2 regions of the Streptomyces sp. NPDC004658 genome follow, and region 1 is predicted to be linked to the other one. Evidence: predicted binding sites of a transcription regulator. Region 1 holds the regulator's gene; the other holds the start of a gene.
What was found. Region 1 encodes HrcA, which represses chaperone genes, less so after heat shock. Its sites were predicted from a motif close to TTNGCACTCNGNNNNNCNGAGTGCNAA; they were not measured.
Positions count from the first base shown of each region.

Region 1 (7,591 bases):
AGGACCGCGCATGGGATCGCGGCGCGCCCCGGCGCAGCCGCCGTCAGCCGCGCAGCAGCAGCCACTCCTGGAGTTCCACCAGGTTGCCCTCCGGGTCCTTGAGGTGGGCCACACGCATGCGGTCGGTCATGGCGGCCGGCCCGCGCAGCAGGGTCGCGCCCCGGGCGGCGATCTCCGCGCAGTAGGCGTCGAGGTCGTCGACGCGCAGGACGACCAGGGACCGGTGGCCGGTGGCGGTCCCGCCCAGCTCGGACAGGATCTCCGCCATCATCGCCCGGTCCTGGAGGGCGATCCCGGCGGATCCGGTGTGCGGGCTGAACTTCTCGTACGGCCCCTCCGCCGCGCCGGACTGCGGCTTGAGCCCGAGGACGTCGGCGTAGAAGCGGTAGCAGGCGGCGAAGTCGGTGACCAGGAGCCGGACCTGGGCGAGTTCCACGGTGTCTCCGGGGGTCAGGACCAGCGGCCGGTGCGGCCCAGCAGCAGGGCCACGGCGGCGGTGCCGGCGGTGGAGGTGCGCAGGACGGTGGGGCCGAGGACGCAGGCCTTCGCGCCCGCCTCCTCGAAGAGCGCCAGCTCGTCCCGTGAGACACCGCCTTCCGGACCGACGACCAGGACGATCTCGCCCTCGGTGGGCAGTGCGGCGGTGGCCAGGGGCTCGCTGACATGGTCGAAGTCGGAGTGGAGCACGGCGGCGAAGTCCGCCGCGGCCAGCAGTGCGGCGACCTGCTTGGTCGTCGCCGGCTCCGCCACCTCGGGGAACCGCAGGCGACGGGACTGCTTGCCGGCCTCCCGCGCGGTGGCACGCCACTTGGCGAGCGCCTTCAGCCCCCGCTCGCCCTTCCACTGGGTGATGCACCGGGCGGCCTGCCAGGGCACGATCGCGTCGACGCCGGTCTCCGTCATCGTCTCCACGGCCAGCTCGCCGCGGTCGCCCTTGGGCAGGGCCTGGACGACGGTGATGCGCGGGCTGGGCTCGGGTTCCACCGGGAACTCGACGGGCTCGACCACCAGGTGGTCCTTCCCCGACACGCTGACGACGGCCCCGGCCGCGCCCCGGCCCCTGCCGTCGGTGAGCACCACGTGCTCGCCCGGCTGCAACCGCCGTACGGAGACCGCGTGCCGTCCCTCGGGGCCCTGGACGTCGACGACCGAGCCGGGGCCCACGCCCTCCAGCGAGTCGACGACGAACACCGGCGCGGTCATCGGGGACCGCCCTGGGCCGACAACGCTGTCCGGGCCTCGGCGAGTTCGGCCGCCAGCACCTCCACCAGCCGGCCCGCGGGCAGCTCCCGGGCCATCCGGTGGCCCTGCCCGGCCCACATGGCCATGCCCTGCGCGTCCTCGGCCTTGGTGGCGGCCTTGCGCAGGGGCGCGGTGAGGTGGTTGACCTCGGGGTAGGCGGCGGGGGCGTACGGGCCGTGCTCGCGCAGGAAGCGGTTGACCAGCGCACGGGCCGGGCGGCCGGTGAAGGCGCGGGTCAGCTCGGTGCGCGGGAACAGCGGGTCGGTCAGCGCCCGCTTGTGCAGGGGGTGCGCACCGGACTCGTGGGTGGCGACGAACGCGGTGCCCAGCTGGGCGGCGCTCGCGCCCGCCGCGAGGACGGCGGCGATCTGGCCGCCGCGCATGATGCCGCCGGCGGCGACGATCGGGAGGCGCACGGCCTCGCGGACCTGCGCGACCAGCGACAGCAGGCCGATGCCGGCGCCGTCGTTCTCCGGGAGGTCCCGGTGGGTGCCCTGATGTCCGCCGGCCTCCACGCCCTGCGCGATCACCGCGTCGGCCCCGGCCCGCTCGACCGCGCGGGCCTCCTCGGCGGTGGTGGCGGTGACCAGGGTGAAGGTGCCGGCGCGGCGGAGCCTGTCGAACACCTCGCGGCGCGGCACGCCGAAGTGGAAGGAGACCACCGGTACCGGGTCGTCGAGCAGGACGGCGAGCTTGGCGTCGTAGCCGTCGTCCCGGCCGCTGTCCGGGTCACCCAGCTCGGTCTCGTACCAGGCGGCCTCGCCGGCCAGCTGGTGCGCGTAGACCTCGACGGCCCCGGACTCGGCGTGCTCGGGCTGGGGCATGAACAGGTTCACGCCGAAGGGGCGGCTGGTGAGCCCGCGCAGCTGCTTGATCTCCTGGTACATGCCGTCGGCGGTCTTGTACCCGGCGGCGAGGAACCCGAGGCCACCGGCCTCGGAGACGGCGGCGGCGAGCTGCGGGACGGAGACACCGCCCGCCATGGGGGCCTGCACGATCGGGTGGGGGAAGAGATCGGTCAGCGCGGAGGACATGACCGCATGGTGTCACGTCCTCCGTACAAGTCCGAATCCGGGCATCCCCCGGCATAGGCCCGTGGCATACGGGGTGCCGAGGCGCCCCGTACGTCACCGCTCAGCGCCCGTTGAACGCGTCCTTCAACCGTGAGAACAGCCCCTGCTGACCGGGCTGGAACTGGCCCTGCGGCCGTTCCTCGCCGCGCAGCTTGGCCAGCTCGCGCAGCAGCCGCTCCTGCTCCGGGTCCAGCTTGGTCGGCGTGGTCACCTCGACGTGCACGACCAGGTCGCCCCGGCCGCCGCCGCGCAGATGCGTCACGCCCCGGCCGTGCAGCGGGATCGACTGGCCGGACTGGGTGCCGGGCCGGATGTCGACCTCCTCCAGGCCGTCCAGCGTCTCCAGCGGCACCTTCGTGCCGAGGGCCGCCGCCGTCATCGGGATCGTGACCGTGCAGTGCAGGTCGTCGCCGCGCCGCTGGAACGTCGGGTGCGGCAGCTCGTGGATCTCGACGTACAGGTCGCCCGCCGGGCCGCCGCCGGGGCCGACCTCGCCCTCACCGGCGAGCTGGATCCGCGTGCCGTTGTCGACACCGGCCGGGATCTTCACGGTCAGCGTCCGCCGCGAGCGCACCCGGCCGTCGCCGGCGCACTCCGGGCACGGGGTCGGGACGACCGTGCCGAAGCCCTGGCACTGCGGGCACGGGCGGGAGGTCATGACCTGGCCCAGGAAGGACCGGGTGACCTGGGAGACCTCACCCCGGCCGCGGCACATGTCACACGTCTGGGCGGACGTGCCGGGCGCCGCGCCCTCGCCGTTGCAGGTGTTGCAGACGACGGCGGTGTCGACCTGGATGTCCTTGGTGGTCCCGAAGGCCGCCTCGTCCAGCTCGACCTCGATCCGGATCATCGCGTCCTGGCCGCGGCGGGTGCGCGAGCGCGGCCCGCGCTGCGACGCCGTACCGAAGAACGCGTCCATGATGTCGGAGAAGTTGCCGAAGCCGCCGGCCCCGAAGCCGCCCGCGCCCGCGCCGCCCGACTGGGACAGCGGGTCGCCGCCGAGGTCGTAGACCTGCTTCTTCTGCGGGTCCGACAGCACCTCGTAAGCGGCGTTGATCTCCTTGAACCGCTCCTGGGTCTTCGGGTCCGGGTTGACGTCCGGGTGCAGCTCGCGCGCGAGCCGGCGGAACGCCTTCTTGATCTCATCCTGCGACGCGTCGCGGCGCACGCCGAGAACGGCGTAGTAGTCCGTGGCCACTTACGACTCCGCCAGGATCTGTCCGACGTACCGTGCCACTGCGCGTACCGCTCCCATCGTTCCCGGGTAGTCCATGCGGGTCGGTCCGACCACGCCGAGCTTGGCAACCGCCTCGCCGCCCGAACCGTAGCCGACCGACACGACGGAGGTGGAGTTGAGTCCTTCGTGGGCGTTCTCGTGGCCGATGCGCACGGTCACGCCCGGGTCCTTGGCCTCGCCGAGGAGCTTGAGGAGCACGACCTGCTCCTCCAGGGCCTCCAGGACGGGCCGGATCGTGAGGGGGAAGTCATGCCCGAAGCGGGTCAGATTGGCGGTGCCGCCGATCATCAACCGCTCCTCGTTCTCCTCCACGAGTGTCTCCAGAAGAGTGGAGAGCACCGTGGAGACCGTACCGCGGTCCTCCGGCTCGAACGCCTCCGGGAGGTCCTCGACCAGCTTCGGCACGTCCGTGAACCGGCGGCCGGCGACCCGGCTGTTCAGCCGCGCCCGCAGATCCGCCAGGGACGCCTCGCCGAACGGCGCCGGGCAGTCGACCATCCGCTGCTCGACCCGGCCGGTGTCCGTGATCAGCACGAGCATCACGCGCGCGGGAGCCAGCGAGAGCAGCTCCACGTGCCGGACCGTGGACCGGGTCAGGGACGGGTACTGCACGACGGCGACCTGCCGGGTGAGCTGGGCGAGCAGCCGCACGGTCCGGGCCACGACGTCGTCGAGGTCGACGGCGCCCTCCAGGAAGTTCTGGATGGCCCGGCGCTCCGGCGCGGTCATCGGCTTCACGCCCGCCAGCTTGTCCACGAACAGCCGGTAGCCCTTGTCGGTGGGGATCCGCCCCGCACTGGTGTGCGGCTGGGCGATGTACCCCTCCTCCTCCAGGGCCGCCATGTCGTTGCGGACGGTCGCCGGGGAGACGCCGAGGTTGTGCCGCTCCGTGAGCGCCTTGGAACCGACCGGCTCCTCGGTGCCCACGTAGTCCTGGACGATGGCGCGCAGTACCTGAAGCCTGCGTTCACTCAGCATTCGCGCGCACCTCCAGCACGTCGTCCCCTCGTCCCTCCGGGTCGTCCGCCTGGCACTCTTCCCTCGCGAGTGCCAGCGTTCCCCGGCCCAGTGTACGGCTGCCGGGTACACCCAGGGCAAGGTCGGGCCGCCGTACCGGCTCGTACCGCTAGCGTCGCGGGTATGACCGTGACTTGGGAAGAGCTGGGGTGGGAGCGGCTGACCGCCGGGGTGGGCCGGTGCCGGCTCCCGGGCTGGGACTGCACGGTGGGGCTGGTCCTGGGCGAGGGTACGGCACTGCTCGTGGACGCCGGTTCGAGCCTCGCGGAGGGCGCCCGGCTGCGCGCCGGGGCCGAGCGGCTGGCGGGCGGCCGTGTGACCCATCTCGCGCTCACCCATCCCCACTTCGACCACGTCTTCGGCGCCGCCGTGTTCGCGGGGGCGGAGGTGTACGGGGCGGTGGGCCTGGACGCGGTGTTCGCGTACGAGCGGGCGGACCTGCGGCTGGACGCGATCCGCAACGGGCTGCCGGTGGCCGACGCCGACGAGGCGGTGGACGCGCTGGTCCCGCCCCGGCACGCGGTCTCCGGCGAGTGGACGCTCGACCTCGGCGGCGGCCGCCAGGCGCTGCTGGCCAACGTGGGCCCCGGCCACACCGCGCACGACCTGGCCGTGCTGGTCCCGGGCGACCCGGAGGTGGTGTTCTGCGGCGACCTGGTGGAGGAGTCCGGCGAACCCCAGGCCGGCCCGGACGCGGTCCCGTCCCGCTGGCCGGACGCGCTGGACCGGCTGCTGGCGCTCGGCGGCCGGGACGCGCTGTACGTGCCCGGTCACGGGGCGGTCGTGGACGCGGGGTTCGTCCGCCGCCAACGGGACGCCCTGGCAACGCGGTTCGGCGTGATCTGAGCGGCTCTTCTCCGGGGTTCCGGCGTGTCGTACGCCTCGCCGCGCGGCTTCTCCTATCGTCATCCGAATGCGCCAGTACTCCGCCGACCTGACCCCACCGTGGAAGAAGCCCAAGCCCGTACCGGAGGTCCCGGCCGAGCCGGGTCTGGTGGTGGAGGAGCCCGGCACCGGGTTCTGCGGCGCGGTGATCCGCTGCGAGGCGGGCACGGTGACCCTGGAGGACCGCTTCGGCAAGCACCGGGTGTTCCCGCTGGAGCCGCGCGGCTTCCTGCTGGAGGGCCGGGTGGTGACGCTCGTCCGCCCCGCCTCCTCGACCCCGGCACGTCCCACCCGCACGGCGTCCGGCTCGGTCGCCGTCCCCCAGGCACGCGCGCGCGTGGCCCGCGCCGGCCGCATCTACGTGGAGGGCCGGCACGACGCCGAGCTGGTCGAGAAGGTGTGGGGCGACGACCTGCGGATCGAGGGCGTGGTCGTGGAGTACCTGGAGGGCGTGGACGACCTCCCGTCGATCGTGGAGTCCTTCGCCCCGGGCCCGGACGCGCGCCTGGGCGTCCTGGTGGACCACCTGGTGCCGGGGACGAAGGAGTGGCGGATCGCGCAGTCGGTGACGAGCGAGCACGCGCTGGTCGTCGGCCACCCGTTCATCGACATCTGGCAGGCGGTGAAGCCGGCGTCGCTGGGCATCGAGGCGTGGCCGGCGGTGCCGAAGGGGCAGGACTGGAAGACGGGGGTGTGCCGGGCGCTGGGCTGGCCGGCGGAGAACACCGGGGCGGTGTGGCAGGCGATCCTGAAGCGGGTGGGCTCCTACAAGGACCTGGAGCCGGAGCTGCTGGGCAGGGTGGAGGAGCTGATCGACTTCGTCACGGGTAGCGGTGGGGCCTGACGTCGGGGAACGTTCCGAACTCGGTGGTGTCCAGTTCGACCCCGAGAACCTCCAGGGGCACCGGATCGCCGAACTTGACGATCTCCTGGCTGAGGTAGTCGGCGTCCTCCCCCTGGCCCGCCGGCTTCGTCAGCAGAACGCACTGGGCCATGATCGGGTCGACGACGAGGTAGGCAGGGATCTTCCCCGCCGCGTAGATCGAGCGCTTGACCACGTAATCCTGGTGGACGCGCTGTACTTCGAGACGACCTCCAGCACCATCGTGATCAGCCGACTGGGCAACAGCCGCCCCGAACCCGGCAGGACGTCGGGCGAGATGACCACCAGGTCCGGCACCGGCTCGCTCGACTCACCGGCGATGTCGACGTCCTGGGTCTGAAGGGGGTACCACCGCTCAAGGGGCATCTGCCGCTGTGTGTGCAGCTCGTCCACAGCGGTCATCTCCGTGGCCTCCACATCCGCCGCGTCCCACGGCGGCAGCCCACGAACCAGGTTAGGGACCGAACCGGCGTTCCGGGGGGATCCACCCGCCGGGGTTGATCAGTCCACCAGGTCCCGCACCACCGCGTCCGCCAGCAGCCGCCCGCGCAGGGTCAGCGCGGCCCGCCCCTCCTCGTACGGCCCCTCCTGGAGGAGCCCGTCCGCCAGCGCGCGCCGGGACGCCGCGAGCCCCTCCTCCTTCAGCAGGGACAGCGGGACCCCCTCCCGCAGCCGCAGCTCCAGCAGGATGCGTTCCACGCGCCGGTCCTCCTCGGACAGCAGCTCACGCCCGGCACCCGGCGAACGCCCCGCCGCGAGGGCCGCCGCGTACGCGCCCGGGTGTTTCACGTTCCACCAGCGGACCCCGCCCACGTGCGAATGGGCGCCGGGGCCCGCGCCCCACCAGTCCGCGCCCCGCCAGTACAGCTCGTTGTGCAGGCAGCGGCCCGCCCCGGAGGTGGCCCAGTTGGAGACCTCGTACCAGTCGAAGCCCGCCGCGCTCAGGGTCTCCTCGGCGATCAGGTACCGGTCGGCGTGGACGTCGTCGTCGGTCATCGGGATCTCGCCCCGGCGGATGCGGCGGGCGAGCTGGGTGCCCTCCTCCACGATGAGCGCGTAGGCGCTGATGTGGTCCGGTCCGGCGCCCAGGGCGGCCTCCAGGGACGCCCGCCAGTCGTCGTCGCTCTCCCCCGGCGTGCCGTAGATCAGGTCGAGGTTGACGTGCTCGAAGCCCGCCGCCCGCGCCTCCGCGACGCAGCGCTCGGGGCGGCCGGGGGTGTGGGTGCGGTCGAGGACCTTCAGCACGTGCTGCCT
Region 1 is NZ_JBEXKG010000033.1:51,832-59,422, reverse strand. Features, by position in the region: gene ABZV94_RS14760 (VOC family protein) at 44-436, opposite strand; gene ABZV94_RS14755 (16S rRNA (uracil(1498)-N(3))-methyltransferase) at 451-1,203, opposite strand; gene ABZV94_RS14750 (nitronate monooxygenase) at 1,200-2,276, opposite strand; gene dnaJ (molecular chaperone DnaJ) at 2,377-3,513, opposite strand; gene hrcA (heat-inducible transcriptional repressor HrcA) at 3,514-4,530, opposite strand; gene ABZV94_RS14735 (MBL fold metallo-hydrolase) at 4,693-5,415, shown strand; gene ABZV94_RS14730 (DUF3097 domain-containing protein) at 5,483-6,298, shown strand; partial or broken gene ABZV94_RS14725 (Uma2 family endonuclease) at 6,276-6,778, opposite strand; gene hemW (radical SAM family heme chaperone HemW) at 6,839-7,591, opposite strand, start outside.

Region 2 (7,591 bases), on a different contig from region 1:
GTTGGATGAGAATTTCGCAAGAAAACCGACTCGGACGGGCTTCCGCTAACACTCCCCTAATAATTCGGACTTATGTTCCTGCCGTGACGCGACAGGTGGAGCAAGGCGACGCGGGCGGACGGGCGGGCGGGCGGGCGAGAGCGCTGAAGATCGTCGGCCTCGCTCTGGCGGGCGCCCTGGTGCTGGGCGTGGCGGGGACCGGCTGGGCCTACTGGCATCTCAACCACAACATCACCAGCGTCGACATCGACAGCGCGCTCGGCGACGACCGCCCGGCCCGCGCCGCGGTCACCCCGTCCGCGTCCGCCCCGGCGGACGCCTCCCCGCTGCCCACCGGTTCCCTCAACATCCTGGTCCTCGGCTCGGACTCGCGCAGCGGCAAGGACAACCAGAAGCTGGGCGGCGGCGACAGCGGCGGAGCCCGGTCCGACACCGCGATGGTGGTGCACATCGACGCGGGCCGCACGAAGGCCACCGTCGTCAGCATCCCGCGCGACACGCTCGTCACCCGCCCGTCCTGCCCGCTCTCCTCCGGCGGCAGCACGGCACCGGCGTACGGCGCCATGTTCAACAGCGCCTACGCGGTGGGCGGCCCGGTGTGCGCGGTGAAGACCGTCGAGTCCCTGACGGGTGTCCGCATGGACCACTACCTGGAGATCGACTTCTCCGGCTTCGCCAAGCTGGTCGACGCGCTCGGCGGGGTCGACGTGACCACCGGCCAGGACATCGACGACGACATGAGCCACCTGCACCTCAAGGCGGGCACCCACCATCTCGACGGCAGGCGGGCCCTCGCTCTCGCCCGGACCCGGCACGGCATAGGCGACGGCAGCGACCTGGGCCGCATAGGGCTCCAGCAGACGCTGGTCAAGGCCCTGCTGGAGCACATGTCCGGCGCGGGGCTGCTCTCCGACCCAGCCCGGCTGTACCGGGTCGCCGACGCCGTCACCACCAGCCTCACCACCGACACCGGACTGAACTCCCTGAACGAGCTGGTGAGCCTCGGCCGGAGCCTGAAGGGACTGACCGTCGACCGGGTGCGGACGGTGACCATGCCGGTCGTCACGGCGCCCTCCGACCCCAACCGGGTCGTCGCGGAGGAACCGGCGGCGAACGACCTCTGGGCCTCCCTGCGCTGAGCCGTGCCCGGGCGGTCGTCGGGGGCGGAAAAAAATCCCGCGGAATTTTCCGCGAGGATGTCGATCCGGGTGGTTCCCGTTCGACGCAAGGGGTGAGTGGCGGGAACGGACCCGCCGCCCCGACCGGAGGAGTCACCATGCCCCGCTACCTGTCGCTCGTTCGCGTCGACGAGTCCGCCGGCCCCGCCGGGGGGCCCAGCGAGGAGCTGATGCAGCGGATGGGCGAGCTGATCGAGGAGATGACCAAGGCCGGTGTCCTGCTCGACACCGCCGGACTCACCCCGTCCGCCGATGCGTCCCGGATCGACTGGGACGGCGAGAAGGTCTCCGTGACCGACGGCCCGTTCACCGAGTCCAAGGAGGTCGTCGGCGGCTACGCGCTCATGCAGTGCAAGGACCGGGCCGAGGCACTGGAGTGGACCCAGCGCTTCCTGAAGATCCACGGCCCGGAGTGGCAGCTCGCCTGCGAGCTGCGGGAGATCGCCGAGGGCTGAGCCCGTTTGGCCCGCCGCCGCCCAGGGTGTTGCATGGTGGGCTGTGGAGACACAGCCCGCCACGGCGCACGCCATCGAGACCGTCTTCCGCCTGGAGTCGCCCCGGGTGATCGCCGGGGTCGCCCGGATCGTCCGGGACGTCGGCATCGCCGAGGAACTGGCGCAGGACGCCCTGGTCGCCGCCCTGGAGCGGTGGCCGCTGGACGGGGTGCCGGACAACCCGGGCGCCTGGCTCATGGCCACCGCCCGGCACCGGGCCGTCGACCTGATCAGGCGCCGCGAGACCTACGCCCGCAAGCTCGCCGAGATCGGGCGCGACCTGGAGACGGCCCCGCCGTCGTACGACGCACCGGCCGACCCGGACGACATCGACGACGACCTGCTCCGGCTGGTCTTCACCGCCTGCCATCCGGTGCTGTCACCGGAGGCCCGCACCGCGCTCACCCTGCGCCTGCTGGGCGGTCTGACCACGGCCGAGATCGCCCGTGCCTACCTGGTCCCGGAGTCCACGGTCGCCCAGCGGATCGTCCGCGCCAAGCGCACCCTGGCGAAGCGCAACGTCGCCTTCGAGGTGCCGTACGGCCCCGACCGCGAGGCCCGCCTGGGCTCCGTGCTGGACGTCATCTACCTGATCTTCAACGAGGGGTACGCGGCCACCGCGGGCGACGACTGGCTGCGCCCCGGCCTGTGCGAGGACGCGCTGCGGCTGGCCCGGGTGCTGTCCGCGCTGATGCCCAAGGAGCCCGAGGTGCACGGGCTGACGGCGCTGCTGGAGTTCCAGGCATCCCGCTCCGCCGCCCGCACCGGCCCCGACGGTTCACCGGTGCTGCTGGAGGACCAGAACCGCAGCCGCTGGAACCGCATGCTCATCGCGCGCGGCATCCGCGCCCTCGACCGCGCCGGGGCCACCGCGAGCGGCCCCCCGGGCCCGTACACGCTCCAGGCGGCCATCGCCGCCTGCCACGCGCGCGCGTACACGTACGAGGAGACGGACTGGCGGGCCATCGCCACCCTGTACGGCCTGCTGGCCGTCCGCGGGCCCTCCCCGGTGGTCGAGCTGAACCGCGCGGTCGCCGTGTCGATGGCCGACGGCCCGGCGGCGGGCCTGAGGCTGGTGGACGCCCTCGCTGACGCGCCCGCGCTGCGCGGCTACCACCTGCTGCCCAGCGTCCGCGGCGACCTCCTCTCCCGCCTCGGCCGCACCGCCGAGGCCCGCGAGGAGTTCCTCCGGGCGGCGGCCCTGACCCACAACGAGCGGGAACGGGAGCTGCTGCTGCGCAGGGCGCGTGCGTGCGGCTGAGCCTCAGCCCAGCGGACGGCCGATCAGCATCGCCGGCGCCCCGGCGACGCGGGTGAGGAACACGGTGGCCGCGTTCGGCCCCTGCGGTTTCACCTTCCGGCGCAGCTCCTCGGGCTCGACCGCCGAGCCGCGCTTCTTCACGGTCAGCGTGCCGACCTCCCGCTCGCGCAGCAGGGCTTTCAGCCTCTTGACGTTGAACGGGAGCCGGTCGGTGATCTCGTAGGCGGTGGCGTAGGGCGTGGGCCGGGCCTCGTCCGCGGTGATGTACGCGATGGTCGGGTCCAGCAGTCCGCCGCCGACCTCCTCGGCGACCTCCGCGACCAGGTGCGCGCGGATCACGGCGCCGTCCGGCTCGTACAGGTACCGCCCCACCGGCCGGACGCCGGGATCGTGCAGCCCGCGGCCGAGCAGCGTGCGCGGGCCCGGCAGCAGCGTGGCCCGCACCGCGCCCGGCGCCCCGGTCCCGAACCACAGCACCGCCTCCTTCACGTCGCCGCCGTCGGAGACCCACTCGGCCTCGGCCTGGGCCGGGACCACCTCGTGCGGGATGCCCGGGGCGATCTTCAGCGCGGCGCGGGGCGCCGCGAGAGCCGCCTCGACCGCCCAGGACAGCGGCGGCGAGTACGCCTCCGGATCGAAGAGCCGGCCGCGCCCGCCCCGGCGCGCGGGGTCCACGAACACCGCGTCGTACCCGGCGGTGTCCACCTGCGTGACGTCGGCCTCCCGGACCTCGATGAGGCCGGCCAGCCCGAGCGCCTCGGCGTTCGCGCGCGCCACGGCCGCCGTCAGCGGGTCCCGGTCGACGGCCAGCACCCGGATCCCGGCCCGTGCCAGCGCGATGGCGTCCCCGCCGATCCCGCAGCACAGGTCGGCGACGGAGGTGACGCCCAGCTCCTTCAGCCGTCCGGCCCGGTACGCCGCGACGCGGGCCCGCGTCGACTGCTCGACCCCGTTCGGCGTGAAGAACATGCGCCCGGCGTCCTCGGCCCCGAACTTCGCCACCGCCCGCTGCCGCAGCCGGGCCTGGCCGAGCGCGGCGGAGACCAGGTCGGCCGGGTGCTCGCGGCGCAGCCGGGTGGCCACGGCCAGCTCCTGCGCGGGCTCGGTGTCGCGCACCTCGTCGAGGAGGGCGCGGCCTTCGGGGGTGAGGAGCAGTGCGAGGTCGTTCACCGGGTCATTGTGGGCCAGTCGGTGGATGGTGCGCCTCCGGCGGCGGTGTCGGCCGGGGTCGCGGGCCGGGGCCTGGGAGGATCCGGCACCATGCGAGCAGTAGTACAAAATGACAAAAGTCGGACTCTCCGGCGACTGGCCCTCGGGGGCGGAGCAGCCGCGCTGGCCGCCGCCGCCCGGCGCTGGGGGCTGGACCAGGTCCCGCTCACGCCGCCGCCACCGCCCGCGGTGAAGCCGAGGATCACCGCCCGCGACGGATTCGAGGTGGACCACCAGGAGGACTGGAACCTGCCCCCCGTCTTCACCACGATCCCGACCCGGCAGAAGGTCGTCTTCCTGACGATCGACGACGGCGCCGAGAAGGACCCGCGGTTCCTCGCCATGATGCACGAGCTCAAGATCCCGTACACCGCGTTCCTCAGCGACTACCTGGTCAGGGACGACTACGCCTACTTCCGCAGGATGCGCTCCTACGGCAACACCCTCAACAACCACACCCTGCACCACCCCTACCTGCCGGGTCTGTCCTACGAGGAGCAGAAGGACGAGATCTGCGGCATGCAGGCCGTCATGAAGAAGCAGTTCGGCAAGGCGCCCACCGTCTTCCGCCCGCCCTACGGCAACTACAACCAGGACACCCTGGTCGCCGCCAAGGAGTGCGGCATCAAGTACGCGCCGATCTGGAACGAGGAGGTCTTCGTCGACCACTGGGAGTACCGCGAGGACGACAAGCGGCTGCGCCGCGGCGACATCGTCCTCACCCACTTCCGCGGCCGGGACGACTGGGACGGCACGATGGTGGACGACATGCGCCGCTTCCTGAACAAGGTCACGCGCGAGGGCTACGCCGTGGCCCGCCTGGAGGACTACCTGTGAGGCGGGTCAGGGGCCCGGCCGCGGTGCTCGCCGCGGCCCTGCTCCTGACGGGCTGCGCCCAGTCCGTCGACCCCATCGAACGCCTCGGCAAGAAGGCCGCCGAAGGGGTGCGCCCGCACACCACCGCCCCCGACCACCGCTACCGCGTCTGGGGCCTGACCCGGCCCCTCGCCCGCTCCCCGGTGCACCCGGCCCGCCCGCTCGCTGGGCACCCGGGGACCGGCACCCCGCCCCCCGTGGTCGACCGCGTCCCCACCCGCGACCCGGTCGTCTTCCTCACCTACGACGACGGCGCCGAGCGGGACCCCCGCTTCGTCGACATGGTCCGCGAACTCCGGCTCCCGGTCACCCTGTTCCTCACCGACAGCGTCGCCGGCCCCGGCTACCGCCACTTCGCCCGCCTGCGCGCCCTGGGCGCCGGCATCGGCAACCACACCGTCGACCACCGGGCGCCGGCCGGACTGCCGTACGCCGGCCAGCGCGCCGAGATCTGCGGCCAGCAGGACCGCCTCCGCGCCGCCCTCGGCGTCCGCCCCCGCCTCTTCCGCCCGCCCTACGGCTCCTACGACCGCACCACGCTGCGCGCGGCGGCCGACTGCGGCGTCTCCGCGCTCGTCCTGTGGCGTGCCGCCCTGACCCCGGCGGGCCTCGCCTACACCCACGGCCCCCGCCACCTGCGCCCCGGCGACATCGTCCTGGTGGGCCCCGACGAGTCGAGGGGGCCGGCCCTGCGGACGCGGACGGTACGGGTGCTGAGGGAGGCACAGGGGCGAGGACTGACGGTGGGGCGCCTGGAGGACTACCTCGGGTGAGGCCGTGCGGCCCGCCGCGGGCAAAACGGCCGACGCGCCGCGGGCAATTGGCACTCCGCTTGACCGAGTGCTAATCGCGGTCATAGTCTCGGCTCTGGCACTCCCCCCTGGAGAGTGCCAGACAAACGCGACGGGCAGGTCCGGCACCCGCGACGACGGATCGACCTGGTCGCCACCTCAGACAGTTAACCCCGTGAGATCTCCGAAGGGGGAGGTCGGATCGTGACGACCGCCAGCTCCAAGGTTGCCATCAAGCCGCTCGAGGACCGCATCGTGGTCCAGCCGCTGGACGCCGAGCAGACCACGGCCTCTGGCCTGGTCATCCCGGACACCGCGAAGGAGAAGCCCCAGGAGGGTGCCGTCCTCGCCGTGGGCCCGGGCCGGTTCGAGAACGGCGAGCGTCTGCCGCTCGACGTCAAGGTCGGCGACGTCGTCCTCTACAGCAAGTACGGCGGCACCGAGGTGAAGTACAACGGCGACGAGTACCTCGTCCTCTCGGCTCGCGACGTCCTCGCGATCATCGAGAAGTAATCACCTCAAGCGACTCTCCGCTTTGAGCTGCGCCCCTGGCCCCCGCGACCGATAAGAAGCCGGGCGCCCGGGGCGCAGCGTCTTTTCACCCACAGATTTCCGAGAGGGCTCCCGCTGTCATGGCGAAGATCCTGAAGTTCGACGAGGACGCCCGTCGCGCCCTTGAGCGCGGCGTCAACAAGCTTGCCGACACCGTCAAGGTGACGATCGGCCCCAAGGGCCGCAACGTCGTCATCGACAAGAAGTTCGGCGCGCCCACCATCACCAACGACGGTGTCACGATCGCCCGCGAGGTCGAGATCGAGGACCCGTACGAGAACCTCGGCGCGCAGCTGGTGAAGGAGGTGGCGACCAAGACCAACGACATCGCGGGTGACGGCACCACCACCGCCACCGTCCTCGCCCAGGCGCTGGTCCGCGAGGGTCTGAAGAACGTCGCCGCCGGTGCCTCCCCGGCCGCCCTGAAGAAGGGCATCGACGCCGCGGTCAAGGCCGTCTCCGAGGACCTGCTCGCCTCGGCCCGCCCGATCGACGAGAAGTCCGACATCGCCGCCGTCGCCGCGCTGTCCGCCCAGGACCAGCAGGTCGGCGAGCTGATCGCCGAGGCCATGGACAAGGTCGGCAAGGACGGTGTCATCACCGTCGAGGAGTCCAACACCTTCGGCCTGGAGCTGGACTTCACCGAGGGCATGGCCTTCGACAAGGGCTACCTGTCGCCGTACTTCGTGACGGACCAGGAGCGCATGGAGGCCGTCCTGGAGGACCCGTACATCCTCATCAACCAGGGCAAGATCTCCGCCATCGCCGACCTGCTGCCGCTGCTGGAGAAGGTCATCCAGGCCGGCTCCTCCAAGCCGCTGCTGATCATCGCCGAGGACGTCGAGGGCGAGGCCCTGTCGACCCTGGTCGTCAACAAGATCCGCGGCACCTTCAACGCCGTCGCGGTGAAGGCCCCCGGCTTCGGCGACCGCCGCAAGGCGATGCTCCAGGACATGGCCGTCCTCACCGGCGCCACCGTCATCTCCGAGGAGGTCGGCCTCAAGCTCGACCAGGTCGGCATCGACGTGCTCGGCTCCGCCCGCCGCGTCACCGTCACCAAGGACGACACCACGATCGTCGACGGCGCCGGCAAGTCCGAGGACGTGCAGGGCCGCGTCGCCCAGATCAAGGCCGAGATCGAGAACACCGACTCCGACTGGGACCGCGAGAAGCTCCAGGAGCGCCTCGCCAAGCTGGCCGGCGGCGTGTGCGTGATCAAGGTCGGCGCCG
Region 2 is NZ_JBEXKG010000005.1:15,557-23,147, reverse strand. Features, by position in the region: gene ABZV94_RS03600 (LCP family protein) at 84-1,139, shown strand; gene ABZV94_RS03595 (YciI family protein) at 1,277-1,633, shown strand; gene ABZV94_RS03590 (RNA polymerase sigma factor) at 1,677-2,933, shown strand; gene ABZV94_RS03585 (methyltransferase domain-containing protein) at 2,937-4,103, opposite strand; gene ABZV94_RS03580 (polysaccharide deacetylase family protein) at 4,194-4,979, shown strand; gene ABZV94_RS03575 (polysaccharide deacetylase family protein) at 4,976-5,791, shown strand; gene groES (co-chaperone GroES) at 6,014-6,322, shown strand; gene groL (chaperonin GroEL) at 6,442-7,591, shown strand, end outside.
Region 2: groES (co-chaperone GroES) is a predicted target of HrcA. The motif match lies at 5,839-5,865, and genes of this name have one in related genera.